One region of the Vibrio sp. JCM 18905 genome, then DNA from elsewhere that is predicted to be linked to it. Evidence: predicted binding sites of a transcription regulator. Region 1 holds the regulator's gene; the other holds the start of a gene.
What was found. Region 1 encodes PurR, which represses purine synthesis genes. Its sites were predicted from a motif close to TNANGNAAACGTTTNCNTNA; they were not measured.
Positions count from the first base shown of each region.

Region 2: the regulator PurR is predicted to act here: its motif matches at 5,256-5,275, upstream of purE (5-(carboxyamino)imidazole ribonucleotide mutase).

Region 1 is NZ_AP043879.1:1,058,296-1,066,577, reverse strand. Features, by position in the region: gene mukF (chromosome partition protein MukF) at 1-434, opposite strand, end outside; gene cmoM (tRNA uridine 5-oxyacetic acid(34) methyltransferase CmoM) at 437-1,228, opposite strand; gene elyC (envelope biogenesis factor ElyC) at 1,343-2,128, shown strand; gene torR (two-component system response regulator TorR) at 2,201-2,911, opposite strand; gene torD (molecular chaperone TorD) at 3,178-3,825, shown strand; gene purR (HTH-type transcriptional repressor PurR) at 4,291-5,295, shown strand; cyclic di-GMP riboswitch class I at 5,581-5,670, shown strand; gene ACZ5ZC_RS13140 (TfoX/Sxy family DNA transformation protein) at 5,787-6,377, shown strand; gene ACZ5ZC_RS13135 (TVP38/TMEM64 family protein) at 6,493-7,179, shown strand; gene ACZ5ZC_RS13130 (hypothetical protein) at 7,200-7,520, shown strand; gene ACZ5ZC_RS13125 (alpha/beta fold hydrolase) at 7,558-8,282, opposite strand, start outside.
Region 2 is NZ_AP043880.1:42,134-50,415, forward strand. Features, by position in the region: rRNA gene ACZ5ZC_RS16825 (16S ribosomal RNA) at 1-1,353, opposite strand, end outside; gene ACZ5ZC_RS16830 (gamma carbonic anhydrase family protein) at 1,866-2,414, shown strand; gene ACZ5ZC_RS16835 (DUF1488 family protein) at 2,422-2,685, opposite strand; gene aroE (shikimate dehydrogenase) at 2,689-3,522, opposite strand; gene hemF (oxygen-dependent coproporphyrinogen oxidase) at 3,624-4,541, opposite strand; gene tsaC (L-threonylcarbamoyladenylate synthase type 1 TsaC) at 4,589-5,146, opposite strand; gene purE (5-(carboxyamino)imidazole ribonucleotide mutase) at 5,346-5,831, shown strand; gene ACZ5ZC_RS16860 (5-(carboxyamino)imidazole ribonucleotide synthase) at 5,836-6,969, shown strand; gene ACZ5ZC_RS16865 (DNA topoisomerase family protein) at 7,037-7,606, opposite strand; gene ACZ5ZC_RS16870 (DUF494 family protein) at 7,685-8,164, opposite strand; gene dprA (DNA-processing protein DprA) at 8,167-8,282, opposite strand, start outside.

The DNA of each region.
Region 1 (8,282 bases):
ATCGCTTTCGCCATTTCATCTGCCACCATAGACAGTTGAATAGAAAGGCGCAGTTTCGAGAACTCACGATGACGCACGTAGTAATCGGTAATTCCTATCGCTAAAGGCGACAAGCGGTAAATGCTCGCTCCATCAGTAATCTCACTGACAAAACGGCTAATAAGGCGCTGCTTTACCATCTCGTTGATGGCGTTGTTCGCACGAAAAGCGGATGCTTCGCCAGTCTCATCAAATAATCGAGTGACGATGGCAAACGCATCATGCAATTCACCTTCACCCAATTCTTCATCGAACCTTTCATTACTCAGTACGGCAATGGCTATTAAGAATGCCAATCGCTCTGTGGTCAGGTTCAACGAGAAATCGTGCTGCTTAACCCAGCCAACCAACTCATCGATTGGTTGCTCTGCAGCATTGAGAGTCATCTCACTCATTGTTATTCCTGTTTATCGTTCTTTTTAGCCCACACATGAATGTAGCGGCCTAATGAGAGGTATGGCTCTTGTCGACAAAGTTGTTTTTCTAGCGCCAACACATCTTCAAGCTCGTAATCGCCCATGTATTGCATATTGCCTATGTAATCACTAAATGAGCGGATACCAGATTTGCCACAAATACTAAAGCCTGAATCTTCTATCCATTGGTAGACTTCTTCAGGTTTTAAGCCTTTTTGCGGCTGTAGTTTAAATCTTTTTCGGTGGGGCATGCCGTCTAATATATGAGGAATGTTGCCACAAACCACGTTTTTATAGACTAAACCATGGTGGTTATAGAACATCACTGATGCAATGCCTCCCGGTTTTACTTGTTCTAGTACCGTTTCAAGTGCGGCCTTAGGATCGACCAACCACTCCATGACGGCGTGAAACATAACAAGATCCACCTGTTCATCCATATGCTCACCAATGGATTGGACAGGCGAATGAATCAGGCGATACTGCTCAAGCAAACCGTTTTTTTCAATATCCTGCTTAGCCAACTGCAGCATTTCCGAAGATAGATCACATAAAGCGATTCGATGTCCGAGCTTAGCAAGCTTTTGCGACATTTGTGCCAAACCACCACCTGCATCCAACACCTCTAGGGGTTGCTGGTCAGCATCTAATTCACTTAGAATCTGTAGAAAATCTTCCCACACAATGATTTGGCGGATCTCCCCTTTGTCGGAGCCGTAAATATTTTTTGCAAATTTGTGGGCGATATCGTCGAAATTGCGGTCTTCTGTCACTTCTGCTGAGTTATCATAACGGATTGTGCCGCTATTCTGGCACAAGGAAAGCAGGAATAAAGAGGGGTACCCTCATTTTTATTATCAATTGATGTTTTTTCGGACTATTTATGTATGTTTGAGCTGAAAAAAGTAGTGTCAGCCTTGCTTATGCCACTTCCGGCATTGCTGCTGATAGGCTTGTTGGGTCTTGCTCTCATTAGTTTTACCACAAAACGTAAAACTGGCTGCTTCGTTGTTCTATTCTCTTTTGTTGGCATTTTTCTTGTTGCCTTCCAACCTGTTTCAACCAAGCTTCTTATGCCATTAGAGCGAGAGCATAAAGCCTTTTTGCCAGTTTCTGGCACCATCGACTACGTGATGGTTTTAGGGAATGGTCATGTTATCGATGACGAAATTCCACCCACCTCGCAGTTAAGCCGTGCAGCATTAATGCGCTTAACTGAAGGCATTCGTATTTTAAGAATGTATCCAGGTGCTAAATTAATTTTGTCTGGCTATGCTGGCGGTTCTGAAATTAGCCATGCGAGAATGATGGCGAACGTTGCCCTTGCGTTGGGAGTCGCGAAATCCGATATCATTTTATTAGAAGATGCGAAAGATACGTGGGAAGAGGCGCGTCAAGCGGCTGCATTCGTTCAACAAAAGGAGATTGTGTTAGTCACTTCTGCGAGCCACATGAGCCGTGCATTGTATGAGTTCAACGCAGCAGGCATTAAACCAATCCCAGCCCCGACCAACTTCTTAGCTATTAGCGAAATCAGTCAACCTTGGGATAAATACTCACCTAAAGCGCGTTACTTAGAACAAACGGAGCTTTATTGGCATGAGTACTTGGGCAGCATTTGGCAAAGATTGCGTGATACTGTCGGCCAAACACCAATGGTTGAAGCAAAGTAGTACTATATTGAAACCACAAAAAAGGAGAGCCGAAGCTCTCCTTTTTCTTTTTAAGACTTAGGTTTGTTCAGTTTAATCACCAGCAAACATATAGCCTTCGCCGTGCACCGTCACAAAAATTTGCGGGTTCTTTGGATCAAACTCCATTTTTGCGCGCATACGTCGAATAAGAACATCAATAGTACGATCATTGGGAGCATCAACTCGGTGGCTGATCATATTCAAAATACGCTCGCGACTTAACACCTGGTTAGGGTAAGACGATAACGCCACCAAAAGTTCGTATTCTGCTTTGGTCAATTTTACGGGTTCGCCGTTACGGCTCAGCGCACGACGTTGAATGTCGAATGTCCACTCTCCAAAACGTACAATATGTTCTTCACTGGTTTCGTTCGCTTTCGCGCTACCGCTACGCGCTGCTGAAATACGCCACAGCAAGTTTTTAACGCGAACCAACAATTCCCTCAGTTCAAAAGGTTTTGTCACATAATCGTCAGCGCCCATTTCTAGGCCTACGATTTTATCAATGCTATCCGTGCGTCCTGTTACTAATATGATACCAATATCCGATTGGCTACGTAATTCACGAGTAAGCATCAGGCCGTCTTCACCCGGCAGGTTGATATCCAGCATGATCAGGTCTACATCGCCCGCTTGCAGGACCTCACGCATTTCTGCGCCACTCTCTGCTTCGCTGACTTGGTAACCCTCATTTTGGAAATATCCCGCAAGCTTACTACGAGTTACAACATCATCTTCTACGACTAATACGTGATAGCTCATTTACACCACTTTTCTGTCTTCTTATTATCCAAGACGTATTCTATTCATAACTAGTAACATTTCTAGTCATAGATACATTAAAAAGCAAGATTTAGCGTTTTTATTGATTCAAAACAAGCTTACCCATCGCCATTAATAAACGTTAATTTTTGACCATAAAACATAATAATTATAGTTACTGCTATTCATTTTAATTGATTACACTTAGGGGATATCCCTAATTGACTTTGTGATGCACAACTTGAAGCATCATTCAGGAGCCCAAGATGCAAGAAGTGAAAGCTTTTAATGAAAAACGCGCTGAAATTTACTGGTGGTTTTCGAGCTTGTTCGCAAAAGAGCTAACAGAGAAAGAGCTGGAAGCCTACCACAGTGTTGAAATTCGCAGTTTTCTAGCAGGTTTAGGTGAAAATGAGTCACTGAAACCAGCCGTTGATAGCCTCGTTGATGCGCTAAACCGATTGCAAGATCGTGAAGACGCTCAATTGGAGCTTGCTGCTGACTTTTGTGAACTGTTTTTGAAGACAGAAAAATACGGCGCTCTTCCTTACGCATCGATGTACATCGGTGAATCAGGTTTGCTGAATGACAAGCCAGCCGAGGAAATGGAAAAGTTGATGGCAGAATTTGGCGTTCAAGTAGATGAAAATCTAAAAGAGCCTGCTGACCACTTAGCCGTTGAACTCGACTTTCTCGGCAACATGATTATCCGCTCAAACGAACTTGAGCAAGAAAAACACATGGAAGAAGCCTTCGTTAAACAAAACGACTTTATCCAGCAACAGTTGATGTCTTGGCTACCTCAGTTTGCAGACAAATGTAAACAATTCGACGAATTTGGGTTCTACTCGAGCGTCGCGAAACTATTAGTTGCATTTTGTAAACTAGACAGCGCTTACCTTCTTGGGGAATAATTGCCGCCTATTTTTAAGGAGCCCGCCTATCGGGCTTCCTGTATACCTGAAATAACTGAATGTAAGTAAGTTGGGTATATTATTCGTTTGCCTTAACTTAGCTCAAAGACGCTTGGTTATTTAGCAGTCAAAATGTGACTTCAAATACACAAATCTCTTGCTGAAAACATTGCTAGTCAGTCCACATAGGGCTAAAATGTGAGCGCAAACGATTAAATATGATTTATATGTAAACCGCTGAAATATAGCGGTTTTTGTGTTTTTTAACAGGTTGATGGCAATTTCTCATCAGATAGAAAAAAGATAAAATTCATCGACCGATGCTGCTACGTACCCTTTTGTCGTGCTTGGACCAACCGCTGCCGAAACACTTAGCGCCAACCTTAGATTGCTGGGTGTAAACCATTAGAGCATCAGGTACATCCAACACGACATATTTCAGTAGCTCGATACAGGACACCATTTATGGCCACTATAAAAGACGTTGCTCGCTTAGCCGGCGTTTCCACTACGACAGTTTCGCACGTTATCAATAAAACGCGTTTCGTTGCAGAAGCAACGCAAGAAAAAGTAATGAAAGCCGTGGACGAGTTGAATTACGCGCCAAGTGCGGTTGCACGCAGCCTAAAGTGCAACTCAACTCGTACGATTGGCATGTTAGTAACGCAGTCAACCAACCTATTCTTCTCAGAAGTGATTGACGGGGTTGAGAGCTACTGTTACCGCCAAGGCTACACTCTGATTCTGTGTAATACGGGTGGGATTTACGAAAAACAACGCGATTACATCCGTATGCTGGCTGAAAAACGTGTTGATGGCATCCTAGTGATGTGTTCTGACTTAACCGAAGAGCTTAAAGAGATGCTTGACCGTCATGCCGACATTCCTAAAGTGGTCATGGATTGGGGTCCAGAAAGCTCACAAGCGGACAAGATCATGGATAACTCAGAAGAAGGTGGCTACATCGCAACCAAACATCTGATCGACAATGGCCATACTGATATTGCTTGTCTAAGCGGTCATTTTGAAAAACTTGCTTGCCAAGAACGCATTGCAGGTTTCCGTCGCGCGATGAGCGAAGCAAACCTAGCTGTAAATGAAGACTGGATCCTTGAAGGTAACTTTGAATGTGATACGGCCGTATTAGTCGCAGATAAAATTACAGCAATGGACAAACGTCCGACAGCGGTATTCTGTTTTAACGACACAATGGCTCTGGGCCTAATGAGCCGACTACAACAAAACGGTATCAAAGTTCCTGATGATATTTCAGTGATCGGCTACGACAACATCGAGCTTGCGGAATACTTCTCTCCACCGTTAACCACTATCCACCAACCTAAACGTCGTGTGGGTAAAAATGCGTTCGAGATCCTACTTGAGCGAATCAAAGATAAAGAACACGAAAAGCGAATTTTCGAAATGCAACCTGAGCTTGTAATTCGAAACACCGTGAAGAAAATGAACTAAAATTCGCCAAATATAACGATGTCAAATAAGCGCTCTAAAAGGGCGCTTATTTTTCATCTCTAAATAACTTTTCCCTGACTTAGGTTTGTTAGACAAAAAATCTCGAATCTCTAAGTCTCTGTTTTATATGTAGGTAAATCACACACCCTCACAACCTCGAGATCATCCCGCCTTATTCTCAAATATGCACAAATATGCGCTTGTCGACACTTTTTATTGAACCAGAATCACACTTTTACGGGTAAAACGTGATGTTAATTCAATATACGAAGTATGCTCATTCTGTCACGCACAGGGCAAACCATTCGAAAGGGTGGGACGCAAAGCCTCCGGCCTGAACCATAATACTATATGGAAGGTAGCGGGGTTACCGATGGCAAGTGTGCAAGCGATGACTTTACCCTGTAATGACATTGCTTTTGCGCATGTTTGCTACTCTCTCGGACCTGACTTTTGGTGGCGTAATATTAATTACACCGAGATAACAAAACATGGATAAACCGATACTCAAAGACTCTATGAAGCTATTTGAGGCACTTGGTAATATCAAGTCGCGCTCAATGTTTGGTGGCTTCGGACTATTCGCTGATGAAACAATGTTTGCACTAGTTGTAAATAATCAGCTTCATATAAGAGCAGACCAACAAACTTCATCTGACTTCGAGAAACAAGGGCTAAAGCCTTACGTTTATAAGAAACGTGGCTTCCCAGTCGTTACTAAGTACTACGCAATTTCCAACGATTTATGGGAGTCTAGCGAACGCTTAATCGAAGTAGCTAACCAATCGTTGAAAAAGGCAAAGCTTGAAAAAGAACAGCAAGCAACTACAAAGCCTAATCGCTTAAAAGATTTGCCTAACTTACGACTGGCTACTGAACGCATGCTAAAAAAAGCAGGCATTGAGTCAGTAGAAAAACTGGAAGAGGAAGGTGCACTTAACGCTTATAAAGCGATAAGAGATACGCACTCTGCAACCGTCAACATTGAACTGTTATGGGCACTAGAAGGTGCTATTAACGGTACTCATTGGAGCGTTGTACCTCAAGCTCGCCGAGATGAGTTGATGAATGGCCTCCAATAAAAGTCGGCCTTAAAAACTATCTTGTAAAACCGCAGTCTAATCTGCGGTTTTTTTGTGAAATTTTTTCGACTTTCCTTCTGTCTTATTACATATATCCCAAATTGGAATCATAAATATGAATAAGAAACTGATATTAGGCCTAATCCTGGTCGCGATCATTATCTTTTTAGGCGTTAACTTTAGTCAGTATTTAACGTTGGAAAATGCAAAAGCCCAACAAGAAGCGCTGACCACATACATCGATCAGAACTTTGTTTTTTCGGCAGCTATTTACTTTTTTGCCTACATTGCAATTACCGCTTTTTCTATTCCTGGGGCTGCAGTGGTTACATTACTTGGTGCGGCTCTATTTGGTTTTTGGACGAGCTTATTACTGGTTTCTTTCGCCAGTACTATGGGTGCAACGCTAGCATTTTTAAGCAGCCGATATTTGCTGCGTGACTGGGTACAAAACAAGTTTGGCAATAAGTTAATCGCAATTAACCAAGGTGTCGAAAAGGACGGTGCATTTTATCTATTTTCCTTGCGTCTCATTCCGGTATTCCCTTTCTTTCTTATCAACTTGTTGATGGGCTTAACGCCAATGTCTGTAGGTCGATTTTACCTTACTAGCCAAGTAGGTATGTTGCCAGGCACTGCAGTTTACTTAAACGCCGGTACTCAGTTAGCAACAATTGAAAGCCTGTCAGGCATTATTTCACCTGCGGTATTGGCCTCTTTTGCGTTACTGGGGCTGTTTCCAATCATCACTAAATGGGTTATGAATAAAGTAAGGCCAACACCGAGTCAGCAAAACTCATAATTAGTAAGTGGACGTGTTTAATGAAAATATTCATTGCTAAAAACCCAGCAGAAGCGCATATCGTGTGCGAATTATTGAAAACCGAGCAAGTCTACTGTGAAGTCCGCGGAGAAGGTATTTTCGGTTTAAAAGGAGAGCTGCCGTTTAGTGATGATACCGATCCTTATGTCTGGCTTTTTGACGCCAAACAACAAGTAAAAGCAGAAGGAATAGTACAAGCCTACCGCAAACAATCCGATGGAAATGAGTATCAAGATTGGCAGTGCCCGAAGTGCCATGAGGTAAACGAGGGGCAGTTTGGTGCTTGTTGGCAATGTGGACATCAAATAGGGGAGCCTTAATAACTCCCCTACTCCTACTCAATCGATTTATTCAGCGCTAAGCAGAAACCGTTTGCTGCTTAATAAATTCGATGGAATGTTGATTGAAATCTTCAGGCCGCTCAACATTACAGACATGACCACAGTTGGGGATCTCTCGTAAAACACTAAGCTTATGCGCCGCAACCATTTCTTTAACAGGCTTAATAAACATGTAATCTCTGTCGCCCATTAAATAGAGTGTGGGAATGGGTAACTCTCGATCTTTAAAATACTTCATTAAAGGATTTACATCAGCAGCAAGAATAAACCAACGTTTAAATTCTTTTTGGCAAAGCTTCTTGGCCTCACGAATAAAAAGATGGCGAGACTCTCGCTGGCTTCTCTGTGGCATAACAATGTACGCAAAAAGTTTGTAGAGCCACATGTACGGCAGAATGTGCTTACAAAAATTACCTAATTTAACCAATATTTGAGAACGAGTATTGAGCCTTGTGACAGCACCACCGAGTACCATTGAACGCACGCGCTCTGCTGATAATTCAGCAAGGTTTCGAACAATAATGGTACCAAGTGACATACCGACAAAATGAGCGGATTGGATCTTTAAATGGTCCAATACTTTCAAAATATCTTGGGTAACTTCCGTAAAGGTATAACGGCTGGCAATGAGCTCTTTAAGTAACTGATTTGACTTTCCATGACCTCTTAAATCGATCAGCAATAAGTTAAAATGTTGCTTGTAAGCTTTGATTTGCTTGAACCAGATAGAAGAGCTACCGC
Region 2 (8,282 bases), on a different replicon from region 1:
GATTCCGACTTCATGGAGTCGAGTTGCAGACTCCAATCCGGACTACGACGCACTTTTTGGGATTCGCTCACTTTCGCAAGTTGGCCGCCCTCTGTATGCGCCATTGTAGCACGTGTGTAGCCCTACTCGTAAGGGCCATGATGACTTGACGTCGTCCCCACCTTCCTCCGGTTTATCACCGGCAGTCTCCCTGGAGTTCCCGACATTACTCGCTGGCAAACAAGGATAAGGGTTGCGCTCGTTGCGGGACTTAACCCAACATTTCACAACACGAGCTGACGACAGCCATGCAGCACCTGTCTCAGAGTTCCCGAAGGCACCAATCCATCTCTGGAAAGTTCTCTGGATGTCAAGAGTAGGTAAGGTTCTTCGCGTTGCATCGAATTAAACCACATGCTCCACCGCTTGTGCGGGCCCCCGTCAATTCATTTGAGTTTTAATCTTGCGACCGTACTCCCCAGGCGGTCTACTTAACGCGTTAGCTCCGAAAGCCACGGCTCAAGGCCACAACCTCCAAGTAGACATCGTTTACGGCGTGGACTACCAGGGTATCTAATCCTGTTTGCTCCCCACGCTTTCGCATCTGAGTGTCAGTATCTGTCCAGGGGGCCGCCTTCGCCACCGGTATTCCTTCAGATCTCTACGCATTTCACCGCTACACCTGAAATTCTACCCCCCTCTACAGTACTCTAGTCTGCCAGTTTCAAATGCTATTCCGAGGTTGAGCCCCGGGCTTTCACATCTGACTTAACAAACCACCTGCATGCGCTTTACGCCCAGTAATTCCGATTAACGCTCGCACCCTCCGTATTACCGCGGCTGCTGGCACGGAGTTAGCCGGTGCTTCTTCTGTCGCTAACGTCAAACAACGCCGCTATTAACGACGCCGCCTTCCTCACGACTGAAAGTGCTTTACAACCCGAAGGCCTTCTTCACACACGCGGCATGGCTGCATCAGGCTTGCGCCCATTGTGCAATATTCCCCACTGCTGCCTCCCGTAGGAGTCTGGACCGTGTCTCAGTTCCAGTGTGGCTGATCATCCTCTCAGACCAGCTAGGGATCGTTGCCTTGGTGAGCCCTTACCTCACCAACTAGCTAATCCCACCTAGGCATATCCTGACGCGAGAGGCCCGAAGGTCCCCCTCTTTGGCCCGTAGGCATCATGCGGTATTAGCCATCGTTTCCAATGGTTATCCCCCACATCAGGGCAATTTCCTAGGCATTACTCACCCGTCCGCCGCTCGACGCCGTTATCGTTCCCCGAAGGTTCAGATAACTCGTTTCCGCTCGACTTGCATGTGTTAGGCCTGCCGCCAGCGTTCAATCTGAGCCATGATCAAACTCTTCAATTTAAGATTTTGTTCGGCTCAATGAATACTGAACATTCCTTTCGCTAATAAATAGCAGAAGTAATGTTTGAATTGACTGTGCTGAATCCGAAGATTCAATGGTCACTTCGTATCATTGAAACCTAATTTGAAACCGAAGTTTCTAATTGGATTATCATCAACGAGTGCCCACACAGATTGATAGGTCTATATTGTTAAAGAGCTTTTCCTGTTGAGCTTTACTCAAAACAGGACGGCCATTTTAGCGAGTTAAAGTTTAGTGTCAATCACTTTTTTCAAACTTTCTTCAAGCGTTTCCGCTTGGCTAATTTGGCTTGCTAACTTGGCTTTCGTTTCTTTCGAAGCGTTGCCGTGTCAGCGAGGTGGCATTATAGAGATTGCGATCACATTGGCAAGCCCTTTTTCACGTTTTTTTTGATTTTTTTATCGTTTGGGTGTTTTTTATTCTAAAAGGCGAGTTTTCACCACTATTCTACCTCCATGTCCCCTGTAATTGCCCCTAATAAGGAGAAAAGATGAGCTCAATTAGAAGCTACAAAGATATAAAGCCTCAACTTGGTGAGCGTGTTTACGTTGACTCAACCTCAGTGTTAGTCGGAGATATCCGTATTGGGGACGATTCTAGCATTTGGCCATTAGTAGCGGCACGAGGCGATGTGAACCACATTCACATTGGTGATAGAACGAATATTCAAGATGGCAGTGTTTTGCATGTCACCCATAAGAACGCCGAAAACCCAAACGGCTACCCACTTATCATTGGCAATGACGTTACGATTGGCCACAAAGTGATGCTGCACGGTTGTGAGATCCACGATCGTGTTTTGGTTGGTATGGGGGCGATTGTTTTAGATGCTGTCGTTATTGAATCAGAGGTGATGATTGGAGCGGGCAGTTTAGTACCGCCAGGAAAGAGATTAGAAAGCGGCTATCTTTATGTCGGTAGCCCAGTAAAACAAGCTCGCCCTCTATCAGAGACAGAACGAGCTTTTTTGCAAAAGTCTGCCAATAACTATGTTCAAAACAAAAACGACTACTTACATGAAGCAGAAGACTTGAACTAAAGGTCTGTTAACCAATGATGATATGGCCTTCTTCACTGAAGGCTTCATCTTCTATTAACTCTTCTGCTATTTCTTCCAGATCAAATCGGTAGTCAATAAAAGCAGAGAGCACGGCCTGCTCCGTATCTAACTCTGAGCCAGATAACTTTTCTAACTTTTGTTTCGTCACAAAGCATTCTATTAGCGCACCAGATTGTTGCGCCGCAAAGTTTACTGATTGTGATATTTCATCCCATGATTGCATGTCTGGGAATAAGATGGATTGATTCATCGCTTATTGACCTTCAAGGTTCTTTCTTAATTCACGCAAAATCTGTTTAGCTCCAGGACGAAGACCGCGCCATAACATAAAACTCTCAGCAGCTTGGCCAACTAACATACCTAAACCATCATAAGCATGTGCGACACCATGTTGCTTAGCCCATTGGTTAAATGTGGTATCACCTTTGCCATACATCATGTCGTAGCTTGTACTATTGGCGGCGAACACCGAGGAAGAGATCGCAGGTAACTCACCACTCAATGATGCAGACGTGGAGTTGATTACGACGTCGTACTCTTCAGCAATGGTATTCATCTCTTTTGCTGTAACAGGGCCATATGCAGAAAACAATTCTGCCAATTCTTCGGCTTTGGAAAATGTACGATTAGTTATCGTTAGAGATGTTGGTTTTTGATCGAGCAATGGTTTAATCACTCCTCGAGCGGCACCACCAGCTCCTATGATCAGGATACGTGCACCTTCTAAAACGACTTGATGCTGCAACAAGTCTTGCACTAAGCCTGCACCATCAGTGTTATCACCAATGATTTCACCATCATCAAGCTTCTTAAGTGTATTCACTGCTCCAGCAAGCTGAGCACGCTCGGTCAAACGGCTGGCAAATTGATAGGCATCTTCTTTAAAAGGCAAGGTCACGTTACAGCCTTTGCCGCCGTCAGCAAAAAATGCTTTCGCCGCCTCGATAAATCCACCCACAGGCGCACATTCTGCGGTGTATGTTAGGGACTGATTCGTTTGACGAGCAAAGAGTGTATGGATAAATGGCGACTTGCTGTGCCCGATAGGGTTACCAAACACGGCGTAACGATCGATTTGCGGGGTCATTTCCTTACCTTTATTCCTTACTTAGATATAGAGAAAACAGGGCCATCTGATTACAGATGACCCTATCACTATCTATCTATATAGAAAAGGAGATTCCGTGCTTACCATTCGCGTGGTTTCAGGTATCGATCGTAAAGTTCGGCTTCAGGCGTTCCTGCTTCTGGTTCGTAGCGGTACTCCCATCGCGCTAACGGCGGCATCGACATCAGAATCGACTCGGTACGCCCACCACTTTGTAAACCGAATAAAGTGCCACGGTCGTACACTAAGTTGAACTCAACATAACGACCACGACGGTAAAGTTGGAATTCACGTTCGCGCTCGCCATATTCGATGTCTTTACGACGAGACACGATCGGCAAATAAGCTTGGCAATAGCCTTCACCCACCGCTTTGATGTAATCAAAACACTTATCAAACTCCCAGTGATTCAAATCATCAAAGAACAAACCACCAACACCACGAGTTTCATTTCGATGTGGCAAGAAGAAGTACTTATCACACCACGCTTTGTGTTCAGCATATACTTCTTCACCAAATGGGGCACAGATTGCCTTAGCTGTATCGTGCCATGACTGACAATCTTCTTCGAAAGGATAGAAAGGAGTCAGGTCGAAACCACCACCAAACCACCAAATTGGTTCTTCGCCCTCTTTCTCGGCGATAAAGAAACGCACATTCGCATGAGAAGTTGGGACGTAAGGGTTTTTGGGATGGATAACCAAAGAGACCCCCATCGCTTCAAAACGGCGACCCGCTAGCTCCGGACGATGTGCCGTCGCAGATGCTGGCATTTCTTTCCCTTCTACATGCGAGAAGTTCACCCCACCTTGCTCGAAAACAAGGCCATCACGCATAACACGTGAGCGCCCACCGCCACCAAGACGTTCGCCCGGTTCACGATGCCATGCATCCTCGACAAAGACGGCCTCTCCATCTCCTTGCTCTAACTGCTGACAAATGGAGTCCTGAAGTGACATCAGGAACTGCTTTACGGCGTGCTTATCGATTGCTGACATACGTTATTACCTATTACGTGATACCGGTTGATGACTGGCAAGCAGGGTTAGCCCTGTCTTAATATTTGTGAAGTCTTGGCGTCACGAATCTCGCTGGGTTTATCACGACCGCTGGTTTCACCACGAAGAATGGCCACCAGCTTGTCACCCAATTGCTCTTCGACTTCTTCCGTGGTCATACACGGTGGTAAGCCGGAAAGATTCGCGCTGGTAGAGGTTAACGGCTTTCCGAATGCATTACACATTTTTTGAACCAAAGGATGATCAGTCACACGAACCGCAATTGAATCAAACTGCCCTGAAACCCAGTTGGAGACTTTATCGCTCGCTGGCATGATCCAAGTGTATGGGCCTGGCCAAGTAGCATGTACAGTCTGTAATTGTTCTTCAGTCAACTGAGATTCATCAATATACGGCAAGAGCTGCTCATAACTTGCAGCGATCAGAATCAGCCCTTTTTCCACCGGGCGCTGCTTGAGCTCCAGCAGTTTTTGAATTGCTTCTGGGTTATCTGGATCGCATCCGACACCAAAAACCCCCTCTGTTGGGTAGGCAATCACTTCGCCTTGTTGTAGTGCGTTGAGCACTTGTTCAAAGTTATCCACCGATTACTTCCTGATTGTCTGACTGTATTATTTTCACTAAGTGTACAAATATTCATTCTCAGACACTAAAGCAATTTTTTTATAAAATGTATCAATAGCGTCAACAACAAGACGCAAACGTTTGCTTGAGATAAAAATCCCCGTATAATGCGCACAAATTTATCAGCTCACCTAATTTTGCAGCTTGAAGGAGTTTGAGATGAAAGTCGGTATCATCATGGGTTCTAAATCCGATTGGCCAACCATGAAACTAGCAGCGGACATGCTAGACCAATTTGGCGTACCTTACGAAACAAAAGTCGTGTCAGCACACCGAACTCCTCAATTACTGGCGGACTACGCCAGTGGCGCAAAAGAACGCGGCATCAAAGTTATCATCGCAGGCGCAGGTGGTGCAGCCCACCTACCAGGTATGGCTGCGGCGTTTACTAGTTTGCCAGTGCTTGGTGTTCCCGTTCAGTCTCGTGCACTGAAAGGTATGGATTCACTGCTCTCTATTGTACAGATGCCAAAGGGAATTGCGGTTGGTACATTAGCGATTGGCGAAGCGGGCGCAGCAAACGCAGGTATCCTAGCAGCGCAAATCCTAGGCACTCATGATGAAAACATCATGGCGAAGGTAGAAGCGTTCCGCAATGAACAGACGGAAACAGTGCTCGCAAATCCAAACCCTGCAGAGGATTAATCAGATGCATGTACTGGTTCTTGGTGCGGGTCAGTTGGCTCGCATGATGTCTCTGGCTGGTGCGCCATTGAATATTCAAATTTCAGCTTACGATGTCAGCAGCGGTGATGTCGTTCATCCTTTAACTCAACAGGTACTTGGCCATGGCTTGGAAAATGCGATTACGCAAGTTGATGTGATTACTGCCGAGTTCGAGCATATTCCACATGACGTGCTCAAGGTTTGCGAAGCGAGCGGCAAGTTCCTACCAAGTACGCAAGCCATCAAAGCAGGTGGTGATCGCCGTATTGAAAAAGCACTGCTTGATGATGCTGGCGTGCGCAACGCGAAATACTACGTGATTGAAACTCGTGAAGACTTTGAGCGCGCAATTGAACACGTTGGTATGCCAATGGTTCTGAAAAGTGCATTAGGAGGTTACGATGGTAAAGGTCAATGGCGCTTAAAAGAAGCTTCTCAAGTCGACGAAATTTGGACTGAGATGGCAGAGTGCATCGCGGCAACACCAACTCAAGCGATTGTTGCTGAAGAGTTTGTTCCTTTTAACCGCGAAGTATCACTAGTTGGTGCTCGAAGCAAAGATGGCTGCGTTGAAGTGTACCCTCTAGCAGAAAACGTTCACATCAATGGCGTACTGAGCTTATCCACCGCAATTGATGCGCCAGAACTTCAAGCGCAAGCCAAGCAGATGTTCACCGCTGTAGCTGACAGCCTGAATTATGTTGGCGTACTGGCATTAGAGTTCTTTGATGTCGATGGCACACTGTTAGTGAATGAGATTGCCCCACGCGTGCACAACTCTGGTCACTGGACACAGCAAGGTGCAGAAACGTGTCAGTTTGAAAACCATCTGCGCGCAGTATGCGGCTTACCATTAGGTAGTACGAAATTGGTTCGTGAAACCTCAATGATCAATATTCTTGGTGAAGACACACTACCAGAAGCATTGTTATCAATGGATGGTTGCCACCTTCATTGGTATGGCAAAGAGAAACGTGCAGGTCGCAAGATGGGACACATCAACGTGTGTGGCGACTACCCAGGAGAATTGCACCGTAGGTTGTGCGCTCTGGCAGACATCTTAGACCCAATAGCTTTCCCAGCCGTGCAAGCGTTCGCTAAACAGCCTCAGCACTAACGTTTGGCAGCAAAAAAAAACAAAAAAGGGTCGCACGATGCGACCCTTTTTAATTCCTTTGATGTATTTACCCTTGTTGGGTGTGCTGGCACTTACGATTGGCACATTGCAATTTCACACCACTGGCGAGTTTCTTCTCCACCAACAAAGTAAAACCACATTCTTCGCATCTCCCTTTAACCGGAGGGAGATTCACTGCAAATTTGCATTTAGGGTAGTTATCACATGCGTAGAAAGTTTTACCAAAACGCGTCTTACGTTCAACTAAATGACCTTTACCGCATTCAGGACACGCGTGGTGCTCTTGCGACTGCTTTTCTGGCTCTGGTTGATTAATCGACTCAATATGATGGCACGCCGGATAGTTACTGCAACCAACAAACATCCCATAACGCCCTTGGCGTAATACCAACTCGTTACCACAATCTGGACAAGGAACGCCAAGCTCTTTGACGATGTGTCCATCATTGTTGTGCAGGGCTTTGATGTAATCACAGCTTGGGTAGTGGCTACAGCCAAGAAAGGGACCGTGTTTGCCATGTTTGAGGATCAACTCACTGCCACATTTAGGACACGGCTCGTGTTCCAATGCGTGTTCATGGGCAGAGAAAAGGGTGTTGTCGATTTTACTACTCATACTTACCGTTTCGTGAAAAACACACCAAAAGACAAGCTCGCGTTCTTGCTAGCTAAACTCGAACTTGCCTGGATTGGGTTAGTGAAGAATCCCTTGTTCCTTGGTGTACAACAGCTCTTCCATTAGCGTATAAGCGTTTTCATTACCAGGCACATTAAACAGCACCATCAAAATGATCCATTTGAGGTCTTCAAGCTCAAACTCGCTCGTTTCTAGACCCATCACTCGGTCAATCACCATTTCGCGAGTTTCTGTGGTTAACACATTGATTTGCTCGAGAAACAATAAAAACCCTCGGCATTCCAAATCTAAACGCTGCATCTCTTTCGCTGTGTAGATACGAGTTGATGACGAAGCCATGCAAGTCGAGATTGCAGAAGAGGTGTCACTTTGCTGCAATGCGGCAAGCTCTTCTAACCAGACAAGGGCTTTGTAGATATCTTTTTGTTGGAAGCCTGCACGGAGCAGCTCTTCTTCCAACTCGTCTTGTTCGACCTGTAACTCTGCATCGCTATGGATGTAGGTTTCGAATAGATACATCAGTATATCCATCATCATAGCTAGCCCCTCCCCTTTCGAATATAGCCACCTGAAACCGCAACGACATGCCCAGAGAGTTCTAACTCTAAGAGCTGCATCATGACTTCCTGGACAGGTATATTGGTCCTGTTTGCAA